2 regions of the Paraburkholderia sp. BL27I4N3 genome follow, and region 2 is predicted to be linked to the other one. Evidence: predicted binding sites of a transcription regulator. Region 2 holds the regulator's gene; the other holds the start of a gene.
What was found. Region 2 encodes LexA, which represses DNA repair genes until DNA is damaged. Its sites were predicted from a motif close to ACTGTATNNNNATACAGT; they were not measured.

Region 1 (5,775 bases), 1.3 Mb from region 2:
TCGATCGAACACAAGCTCGGCATCAAGGCGAGCCCGACCGCGGTGCTGCAATTCGGCGACCACGGCGGCGCGATCGGTCATCTGATCGGCGAGGAGAATCGCGGCCTCGAGTACATGTTCATCATGATGAACGCGGCACGTTTTGCTGTCGGCATGCAAGGCGTCGGCATTTCGGATCGCGCTTATCAGAAGGCCGTGGCGTACGCGAAAGATCGCGTGCAAAGCCGTCCCGTGGACGGTTCCGCGAAGCAATCAGTGGCGATCATTCAGCACCCCGATGTGCGCCGCATGCTCGCGACCATGCGCGGCCTCACCGAAGCATCGCGCGCGCTGGCTTATGTGGCCGCGGCGCACTGCGACATCGCGCATCGTCATCCCGACGAAGCAACGCGCGCGGAGCATCAGGCGATCTATGAATACCTCGTGCCGATCGTGAAGGGCTGGAGCACGGAGTTGTCGATCGATGTGACGAGCCTCGGCGTGCAGGTACACGGCGGCATGGGCTTTATCGAAGAAACCGGCGCCGCACAGTACTACCGCGATGCGCGCATTCTGCCGATCTACGAAGGCACGACCGCGATTCAGGCCAACGACCTGATCGGCCGCAAGACCGTTCGCGACGGCGGCAAGGTGGCGAAGTCGCTGCTCGCCGAGGTGGCTGCGGCGATCGAAGCACTCGGCGCACAGCAAGGCCCGGCGTTCGACTCGATGAAGAAGTACCTCGCGCAGGGCCATCAATCGCTGGCCGCCGCGGTGGATTTCGTTGTCGCCAATACGAAGGGCGATCCGAACGCGGTGTTCGTCGGCAGCGTGCCGTATCTGAAACTCGCGGGCGTCGTGCTGGGCGGCTGGCAGATGGCGCGTGCGTTGCTGGTGGCGGCTCAAAAGCGCGACGAAGACCACTCGTTCTACGGCGCCAAGATCGCGACCGCACAGTTTTATGCGGAGCATGTGCTGCCGCTGGCGTCGGCGTTCGAGGCGTCGATTGTCAACGCGAAGGGTGGAGAGAGTGTGCTGGCTTTGTCGGAAGATCAGTTCTGACGCGGCTTTTCACTACGCTTGAAAAAACAAACGGCGCCTTGTCAGGCGCCGTTTGTTTTTGTGGCGCTGGTCTGTACGTTCACAAACCAGCGCTACCGTTCTGGCGAAGCGTCGTTGCTAAAACTTAGGCATAAGCCGGGCGATGCGCGGCACCAACCTCGCCGAGATAGCGATGCACCGACAGATCGTCCGCCTTGATGGCCGGTTGCTTGCCCGACATCACGTCGGCGAGCAGTTGGCCTGAACCGCACGACATCGTCCAGCCCAGCGTGCCGTGGCCCGTGTTGAGGAACAGGTTCGGCACGGGAGTGCGGCCGACGATGGGCGTGCCGTCTGGCGTCATCGGGCGCAGACCGGTCCAGAAGGTCGCCTTCGACGTATCGCCGCCGCCCGGGAACAGATCGTTCACGCACAGTTCCAGCGTTTCGCGGCGCGCCTGGCGCAACGATTTGTCGAAGCCGACGATCTCGGCCATGCCGCCCACACGAATCCGGTCGTCGAAACGCGTGATCGCGATCTTGTAGGTTTCATCCAGCACAGTGGACACCGGCGCCGACGCTTCGTTGACGATCGGCGCGGTAATCGAATAACCCTTGAGCGGATAAACCGGAATCTTCACGAGACCGGACAGGAAGCGGGTCGAATACGAACCCAGCGCGACGACGAACGAATCCGCGCGCACCAGTTCTTCGCCGCACTTCACGCCGGCGATGCGGTCGCCGGCCATAGCGAGTGCGTCGATCGGCGTGTTGTAGCGGAATTTGACGCCCAGTTTCTCAGCCAGCGCGGCGAGGCGCGTGGTGAACATCTGGCAGTCGCCGGTTTCGTCGCCCGGCAGGCGCAGACCGCCGGTCAGCTTGTGCGACACCGCGGCGAGCGCCGGTTCGGCCCGCGCGAGTTCGGCCGGCGACAGCAGTTCATACGGCACATTGGCTTCCTGCAACACGGCGATGTCTTTCGCGGCGCCATCGAATTGCTGCTGCGTGCGGAACACCTGGAGCGTGCCGCCGGTGCGGCCTTCATACTGAATGCCGGTTTCGGCGCGCAGCGCTTGCAGGCAGTCGCGGCTGTATTCGGCGAGGCGGACCATGCGGCCCTTGTTCACCGCATAGCGCGACGACGTGCAGTTCTGCAGCATCTGCCACATCCATTGCAACTGGAATTGTGTGCCGTCGAGGCGGATTGCCAGCGGCGCGTGTTTCTGGAACATCCACTTGACGGCCTTCAGCGGCACGCCAGGCGCGGCCCACGGCGACGCATAGCCCGGCGAGATCTGGCCGGCATTGGCGAAACTGGTTTCGAGCGCCGGGCCGGCCTCGCGATCGATCACGGTCACTTCGTGTCCCGCGCGCGCCAGGTAATACGCGCTGGTCACGCCGACGACGCCACTGCCCAAAATGACGACTCGCATAGATGCTCCAGGTATTCAAATGAGGTCTGAGGACGGTGCGCTTGTCGATTCGGTGGAATTCGTTCGATTAACAAGGTGAATCGCGGACCGCCCAGTGTTAACCGCTATACTATTAACAGTCAGGCAGGTTTTGTTATTGTATTTTCAAGATTTTCAGCAAAAACACCATGCGTACACAGCGCCAACCGGTACGGGCCCTCGACAAACTCGATCGCAAGATCCTGCGGCTGCTGCAGCAGGACGGCCGCATCGCCATGAAGGACCTGGCCGAACAGGTTGGACTGTCGGTCACGCCGTGCATCGAGCGCGTCAAGCGGATGGAGCGCGATGGCGTGATCACCGGCTACCACGCGCGCGTGAATCCGGCGGAGTTGGGCGCGGCGCTGCTGGTGTTCGTCGAGATCACGCTGGATCACAAGAGCGGCAACATGTTCGACCAGTTCCGCCGCGAGGTGCAGAAGATCCCCGAGGTGCTGGAATGCCATTTGGTGTCGGGCGATTTCGACTATCTGATCAAGGCGCGCATCGGCGAAATGGCCGATTACCGGAAGCTGCTAGGCGACATCCTGCTGCAACTGCCCGGCGCGGTGCAGTCGAAGAGCTACGTGGTGATGGAGGAGATCAAGGAAACGCTGACGATTCCGGTAGGGGATTGATCCGCGCGACAGCGCTCGGCGGGGCTCGACAAACGGCGTAAACACTGTATATTTGTACAGGTGTTTTGCGCCGTTTTTCCGTTTTGCGTTTTTACGTGTTCCAGCCGTGACCGACTCCGACTCCCACTTCGTCAACGAATTTCCGATCGCGCCGCCCGCGCCTCGCAAAGGCCGTGGCGCGGTGACGAACCTGCAAGGCCGCTACGAAGTCGACCAGCGCGAAGCGGTGGACGACGGCTGGCTGTCGGCGCCGGAAGACGATGACGAACCCAAAGTCTTGCGCACGCAGGTCTTCGAAGAACGGGCCAAGACCATTCTTACGCGCAATGCGTCGCCGGATATTCCGTTCAGCGTGTCGCTGAACCCGTATCGCGGGTGTGAGCACGGCTGCATTTATTGTTTTGCGCGGCCCACGCACGCTTATCTGGGACTGTCGCCGGGCCTCGACTTCGAAAGCCGGATCTACGCCAAGATTAATGCGCCGGAGTTGCTCGAGCGGGAACTGTCGAAGAACTCCTATGTGCCGGAGCCGATCGCGCTGGGCGTCAATACGGACGCCTGGCAACCCGTCGAGCGCGATCTGCGGCTCACGCGCAGGGTGATCGAAGTGCTCAGCGAACGTCAGCATCCGTTTGCGGCGATCACCAAGTCGTCGCTGATCGAACGCGATCTCGATTTGTTGGCGCCCATGGCGGCGCGCGGGCAATTCATGGCGGCCATCACCATCACCACGCTGGACGCCGAGATCGCTCGCACGCTCGAGCCGCGCGCGGCCACGCCGTCGCGGCGCTTGCGCGCCATCCGCACGTTGAGCGAGGCGGGCATTCCGGTCGGCGTCAGCATCGCGCCGGTGATTCCGTTTGTCACCGAACCGGACATGGAGCGCGTGCTGGAGGCCTGCGCGGAAGCCGGCGCGAGCAACGCGAGCTACATCGTGTTGCGTCTGCCGTGGGAAGTTGCGCCGCTATTCAAGGATTGGCTCGCGGCGCACTTTCCAGATCGTGCCGATCGGGTGATGAGTCGCGTGCGGGACATGCGGGGCGGGAAGGACTACGACTCTTCGTTCGCCACGCGCATGAAAGGCGAAGGCTTGTGGGCGGATCTGCTCAAGCAGCGATTCCACAAGGCGGTGCGCCGTCTGGGGTTGAACCTCCGGGACCGCGGCATTCTGGATATGTCGCACTTTCGGCCAGTCGACGTGCCGCGTGCCGATAAGCCGGCACACGACGACCCTCAACTGAATCTTTTCTAGCGCGACGCGCGGCGGATCATTGCGAGAGCGCTTTGGCCGCCTGCACCTGGCTTTCGAAGTACGTCTGGAACGAAATGGCCAGACCCGTCATCAGCAGGAAGGCGCCGATCAGCAGCGAAAAGATCACGATGAAAATGACGGTCCAGCCGGAGCGGCTTTTGCGCTGGGTCTGGGCGTTGAATTGCGCGTCCCACTTTTCGTCCGGACGCAGCCCGTAGACGATCGCGGCGAGAAACGCGGCGATCAGCGAGATCGCGCCGGGAAAGGCCAGCACCCAGCCGAGCGTCGAAGCGCGTTCGCTCGCCACGAGGAGCATGGCTCCCGGAATGCCGATCAGCGTGCCGAGCACGTGTGCCCATCCGTAGATGTCACGCATGCCGTACAGATAGAACCGGTGAGCGCCGAGGCTGCCGAAGAAGAACGCCAGTGCAGCGGTAATCGTCTTGGATCTAAAACGCGGGGAAGTCGAGACAAGGGTGGACATGTAGGCCAGAGCAGAGTGACAGGCGGTCGAAAGGAGCAGCGCGCGGCGCGCGCGGACCGACGCGCATTCTACGCCCGCCATGGGCCGCCGGTCACGTGACGGGTAGTCGCGGCAGGGGCGAAGGCGCTCATAGCTGCGGGGTGAAGGGTAGGTGGTCACGGCAGCGGTGCAGCGGGTGATCATGGCGCCTGGCGAATGGCGTGATGAGCGTCGGACCTGGCCGGGATCGACGGCGCGGGTGCGGGCGGTCGATTGACTGGCCAGGCTTCTCGAGCGCACGGCGTTTGACGTTGCTTGCCACGCGAAGCGGGCTACGGCGCCGAGTAGGTGACGCGATAGACTGCGCCGGCGTAGTCGTCGCTGATGAGTAGCGAACCGTCGGGCAGTGGCAGCACGTCGGCGGGGCGTCCCCATTCGGTTTCGCCGGATTGCAGCCAGCCTTCGGCAAACACTTCCTGGCGGGCATTGCTGCCATCCGGATTTGTAACCACGTGCACGACGCGATAGCCGACCTTCTTGCTGCGATTCCACGAACCGTGCTCGGCGATAAAAATACCGTTTCGGTAGGCGGCCGGAAACATCGGGCCGTCGTAAAAGCGCATGCCGAGCGCCGCGACATGCGCACCGAGTTTGACCGCGGGTGGCGTAAACGCGCTGCACGGATGGTCCTTGCCGAACTCGGGATCGGGCGTGTCGCCGCCATGGCAGTACGGAAAGCCGAAATCCATTCCGGCGCGCGTCGCGCGGTTGAGCTTGTCGTCCGGCACGTCGTCGCCAAGCAGGTCGCGGCCGTTATCGGTGAACCACATTTCATGCGTCAAGGGATGCCACGCGAAGCCAACGGAATTGCGAATGCCACGCGCCACGACTTCGTAGTGACTGCCGTCCGGGTCCATGCGGCCGATCAGCCCGAAACGGTTGCGATCTTTCA
Region 2 (5,775 bases):
ATGCGGGCACATCGCGCGCGGCCGACAGTTCCGCCGACATATGGCGCTCGGCGAGCAGCTTCAGGCCGAGCGTCACGAGTGCGAGCAGAGCCAGCACCGACGCCACGGCGAACGCCGCCGAGAAGTTGTATTCGTTGTAGAGAATTTCGACGTGCAGGGGCATCGTGTCGGTCTGGCCGCGAATATGGCCCGACACCACCGACACCGCGCCGAACTCGCCCATTGCCCGCGCGTTACACAGAATCACGCCGTACAGCAGGCCCCATTTGACGTTGGGCAGCGTGACGCGGCGGAAGATCTGCCAGCCCGACGCGCCGAGCACGTGCGCGGCTTCTTCTTCGTCGTTGCCTTGCGCCTGCATCAACGGAATCAGCTCACGCGCGACGAACGGGAACGTGACGAAGATCGTTGCCATCACGATGCCCGGCACCGCGAAAATGATCTGCACGTTGTGGTCCTGCAGCCACGGGCCGAACCAGCCCTGCGCGCCGAACATCAACACATAGATCAAGCCCGAGATCACCGGCGACACCGAAAACGGCAGATCGATCAGGGTGGTCAGCAGCGCCTTGCCGCGGAACTCGAACTTGGCGATACACCACGAAGCCACGAGGCCGAACACGAGGTTCAGCGGCACCGCGATCGCGGCGGTGATCACGGTGAGCTTGATCGCCGCGAGCGCGTCCGGATCGGCGAGCGATTCCAGATAGAAACCGAGCCCCTTGTTCAACGCCTGATAGAACACGGCGGCGAGCGGCACGACGAGAAACAGCGCGAGAAACAGCAGCGCGACGCCGGTGAGAATCCAGCGCACGACAGGCGGTTCGGTGACCGGATCGGGCCGGCGCGCGACGTTCAGCGGCGCGCGCGGCGCCACGGCCACGGCTGCTGCCGCGCCTGCATTCTTCACGGAATCGCGGCTCATTGCGCACCTCCGCCGACACCGATCGCCGCGACACTCGCGGCAGCAGGCGCCGGGCCCGCGCCCCCACGACTCGTGCGGCGCTGCAGATACCACTGCAAGGTATTGATAAAGAGCAGCATCAGGAACGACACGACCAGCATCACGACCGCGATCGCAGTCGCACCCGCATAGTCGTATTGCTCGAGCTTGGTGATGATGAGAAGCGACGTGATTTCCGACTTCATCGGCACGTTGCCGGCGATGAAAATCACCGAGCCGTATTCGCCGAGGGCGCGCGCGAATGCCAGCGCGAAGCCCGTCAGCAGCGCCGGAAACACCGCCGGCAACACCACGCGCCGAAACGTCAGCCAGCGCGACGCGCCCAGGCACGCCGCCGCTTCTTCCTGCTCGCGCTCGAACTCTTCGAGCACCGGCTGCACCGTACGCACCACGAACGGCAAACCGATGAAGGTCAGCGCGACCAGCACGCCCGCCGGCGTGAACGCGATCTTCAGGCCGAGCGGTTCGAGGAACTGCCCGATCCAGCCGTTGCCCGCGTACACGGCCGCGAGCGAAATACCCGCGACCGAGGTGGGCAGCGCGAACGGCAGATCGACCACGGCATCGACAATGCGCTTGAACGGAAACGTGTAGCGTACCAGCACCCACGCCACCAGAAAGCCGAACACCGCATTGATCAGCGCGCCGCCGAGCGCGGAAAAGAAGGTGAGCCGATACGACGCGAGCACGCGCGGCGAACTCACCGCACGCACGAACTGGCTCCAGTCGAGCGTGGCGGTCTTGAGAAAGGTCGCCGCAAGCGGAATCAGCACCACGAGGCTCAGATAAGCCACCGTGATGCCGAGTGTCAGGCCAAAACCGGGCAACGCGCTCGGTTTTCGGAAGGTCAACGTCGTCATGCTCGTTACTCGTTCAGGTTGATGCTCGTATTGCCGGCCGGCAGGCCCTGGCGGCCAAAAGCGCGCCCCATGGGGCGCGCTCGGGAGTGACGCGTCGCCGCGTCGTGCTGCCTATGTCTATGCCTTTGCCTATGCCTTTGCCGATGCCGGCAGCGGGCCTGTTACTGCGGCTGATAGATCGAATCGAACACGCCGCCGTCGGCAAAGTGCGTCTTCTGCGCGTTGGTCCAGCCGCCGAACGAATCGTCCACCGTGTACAGCTTCAGCTTCGGAAACTTGGCGGTCAGCTCGGCCGGCACCTTGTTCGAACGCGGACGGTAGAAGTTCTTCGCCGCGATCTCCTGGCCTTGCTCGCTATACAGGAAGTTCAGGTAAGCTTCGGCGACCTTGCGCGTGCCGTGCTTGTCGACCACCTTGTCCACCACCGCGACCGGCGGCTCGGCCAGAATGCTGACCGACGGCACCACGATCTCGAACTTCTCCGGACCGAATTCCTTGAGCGACAGGAAGGCTTCGTTTTCCCATGCGATCAGCACGTCGCCAATCCCGCGTTGCACGAAGCTGGTGGTCGCGCCGCGCGCGCCCGAATCCAGCACGCCGGCATTCTTGTACAACTTGCCGACGAATTCCTTGGCCTTCTGATCATTGCCGCCCGGCTGATGCTCGGCGTACGCCCAAGCCGCGAGGTAGTTCCAGCGCGCGCCGCCCGACGTCTTCGGGTTCGGCGTCACGATCGACACACCCGGCTTGATCAGATCGTCCCAATCCTTGATGTGCTTCGGGTTGCCCTTGCGCACCAGAAACACGATCGTCGACGTGTACGGCGAGGCGTTATCCGGCAAACGCTTCTGCCAGCCCTTGTCCAGCAAACCCTTGTTCGCCAGTGCGTCGATGTCATAGGCGAGCGCCAGCGTCACCACGTCGGCCTGCAGACCGTCGAGCACCGAGCGCGCCTGGGCGCCCGAGCCGCCGTGCGACTGCTTGAAGGTGATCGTCTCGCCCGTCTTCGCTTTCCACTCCTTGCCGAACGCCTGGTTGACGTCCTGATACAGCTCGCGCGTCGGGTCGTAGGAGACGTTCAGCAGCGTCGTGTCGGCGGCGTGCGCCTGCGCCATCACGCCGAGCGCGCCCGCCGCGCCCAATGCTAGCGCCGCGATCAGTTTCTTCGTCCTGCCTGCCAGCCCCGTACCTTGGTATTTCATGTCAACTTTCTCCGCGTTGTCCGCTGAAACAGCGTGTGATGTCTTTTCTTGTGTCGCGGTCACGTGCACATGAACGTCAACTGGAGGCCCAGTCTATCGAAGGGCTTTCATCATTAAAAATAATGTTTCTTCATTTTTTAATACTCAAAAGTGGTAACGACAGCTGGATAAGGCGTTGCTGAACGAAAACGGCTGTTAAAGCATCGTTTGACGGCGCTGGAACGCCGCCCTTCGCCCCGAACTTAAAGTAAAGCTTGAATTGCGCCGAATACTGTATAAAAATACAGTCACCTGTTCATACATACAGTGGCGCCATGACCAAACTCACCGCACGACAGCAGCAGGTTTTCGATCTGATCCGCAGGGCTATCGAACGCACCGGCTTTCCGCCCACCCGCGCGGAGATCGCCGCCGAGCTGGGTTTCAGCTCGGCCAATTCGGCAGAAGAACATCTGCGCGCACTCGCCCGCAAGGGCGTGATCGAACTCGCGGCCGGCGCATCGCGCGGCATTCGCCTGCTGGCCGGTCCGGAAGACTCGCCGCACCAGTTCACGCTGCCGCACGCCAGCATCATGCAACTGTCGCTGCCGCTGATCGGGCGCGTTGCCGCCGGCAGCCCGATCCTCGCGCAGGAACATATCTCGCAGCACTACGCGTGCGACCCGGCGCTGTTCTCGAGCAAGCCCGATTACCTGCTGAAGGTGCGCGGGCTGTCCATGCGCGACGCGGGCATCTTCGACGGCGATCTGCTCGCGGTGCAAAAGCGCAGCGAAGCGAAAGACGGCCAGATCATCATTGCCCGGCTGGGCGACGACGTCACGGTCAAGCGCCTGAAGCGCCGGCCGAATGGGCTCGAACTGATCGCCGAGAACCCCGATTACGAAAACATCTTCGTTGAAACCGGCAGTGCGGAGTTCGCGCTGGAGGGTATCGCCGTGGGGCTGATTCGCCCCGGCGAGTTCTAACCAGCTCTAACCCTTTTGCGCGTTCGACAGAATAAAAAGCCGCGTCAATGTCGCATCGACACTGCATCAACGCCGCATCAACGTTGCATCGTCTGGAGAGTCTCATGGAACGTCTTGCCCGCCTGCTGCCCTTTCGCCAGTTCGGTCGTCTGCGTCACCTTCGCAAGCTGGTGCCGTGCTCATTGATCGAGGCGGCCACGCGCAGCACACCGTCGCTGTTCGACTCGCCCGAGGCTGCGTCGAGCTTGCCTTCGTCGTTGCCGGCGTTTGCCCGCGTGTCGTTGAATTCCGGCCTGAATACGGCCGAACCGGCGCGTCGCGCACCGGTGCGGGTCTATCACGGGCCGTCGCGTCTCATCATGGTCGGCACGATGGACGCCGTTTGCCGCATGATCGACCGCTGCATCGCCGACGAAGCCAACGTCCACGGCGCGGTGTTCGAGTCGTGATGACCCGGTCTTGAGCGGGCGGCGAGAGATTGCATTGCGTGGGATCGTTTTCGCGTGGCCGTGGTCCACGTTAGATCACACCTGATGGAGAGTCCCACTCGATGGCAGTTCCGAAACATACCCAACGCGGCAGCAGAGGCGGCGCCACAAAGCCGCTGATCGTCACACTCGTCGTGATCGTGGTGATCGCCGCTCTGGGGTTTGCTTACGCGTCGCCGTACATCGCGCTGAACAATCTCAAACGCGCGGCCGATGCGCGCGATGCGCAAACGGTCAATCAGTACGTCGACTTCCCCGCGTTGCGTGAGAGCCTGAAGGAACAGGTCGCCGGCCTGCTGACACGCCGGCTTGGCGCGCACAGCAACGGCAATCCATTGGCCGCCATTGGCGCGATGATCGGCGTCGCGTTGATCGGCCCGCTCGTGGATGCCTATGCCACACCGGACGGTGTCGCGGCCTTGCTGAACGGCATGCCGCCGCGCGGCGATCCGGGTGAGCGGCCGCCCGCGCCGCCGGCCGCGAACAATCCGTCCGACGCCGCCGCGACCGCACCGGCACCGGCAGCGCCTCCGGCCGGCAACGCGGTGAATGGGAATGCCAATGCCACGCCCCCACAACCGCCGCAAACCACCGCGGGCTATCGTGGGCTCAACGAGTTTGTCGTCACGTACCAGCATGGCGCCGGCGACGCGCGTTACTCGGCGATCTTTCAGCGCGAAGGGATATTCACGTGGAAGCTGGCCGCGGTCAATCTGAACGAGTGATCGCGGCAGGTCGGCTTTGTATGGCGCGGATCCCGTGATCGCGCCAATTATTTGGCGAGTCGCGGCGAGTCGCGGCGAGTCGTTCAGCGACATCGTTATGACGTCGAGGCCACCGGGTAGTGAGGCCGGAGTGCCCGGCCGCCAGCCAACCGTCCACAATGGCGACATGCGCCTCAAGCTGCCGCTTGCTGCTGCTCCTGCGCCGAAGAACACGCCACCAGAATGCTGCACGAGACACGGTCGAGCAACGGCGTATTGCCCGCGCCCATCCACCATCGCGACAAACCCGTGCGGCAACGGTGGCCGACCACCACCAGGTCGACATGCAGTTCATTGGCGAGGTTGGCGATCTCATCGATCGGATGGCCGAATGCAAAATGCCCTTGTGCGGTCACACCTCGCTCGGTGAGCCAATCAACGCCTTCCTGCAGGATGTCGCGTGCGGTCTTTTCGAAACTGCCGCAGGCCACGTCGGTCAGCAGGCCCGCGCTTTGCGCAATACTCGAGCGCATGTCGACGACGGACAGCAAATGGGTTTCCGCTTTCAGATCCAACGCCAGGTCGGCGCCGC

Region 1: B0G71_RS02875 (PA0069 family radical SAM protein) is a predicted target of LexA. The motif match lies at 3,152-3,169, and genes of this name have one in related genera.

Annotation. Positions count from the first base shown of each region.
Region 1 is NZ_QREJ01000001.1:627,685-633,459, forward strand. It holds gene B0G71_RS02860 (acyl-CoA dehydrogenase) at 1-1,041, shown strand, start outside; gene B0G71_RS02865 (D-amino acid dehydrogenase) at 1,166-2,452, opposite strand; gene B0G71_RS02870 (Lrp/AsnC ligand binding domain-containing protein) at 2,620-3,108, shown strand; gene B0G71_RS02875 (PA0069 family radical SAM protein) at 3,215-4,360, shown strand; gene B0G71_RS02880 (NINE protein) at 4,377-4,844, opposite strand; gene B0G71_RS02885 (sorbosone dehydrogenase family protein) at 5,156-5,775, opposite strand, start outside.
Region 2 is NZ_QREJ01000001.1:1,900,153-1,905,927, reverse strand. It holds gene cysW (sulfate ABC transporter permease subunit CysW) at 1-925, opposite strand, end outside; gene cysT (sulfate ABC transporter permease subunit CysT) at 922-1,824, opposite strand; gene B0G71_RS08820 (sulfate ABC transporter substrate-binding protein) at 1,986-3,026, opposite strand; gene lexA (transcriptional repressor LexA) at 3,341-3,991, shown strand; gene B0G71_RS08810 (hypothetical protein) at 4,096-4,440, shown strand; gene B0G71_RS08805 (DUF2939 domain-containing protein) at 4,542-5,204, shown strand; gene B0G71_RS08800 (universal stress protein) at 5,378-5,775, opposite strand, start outside.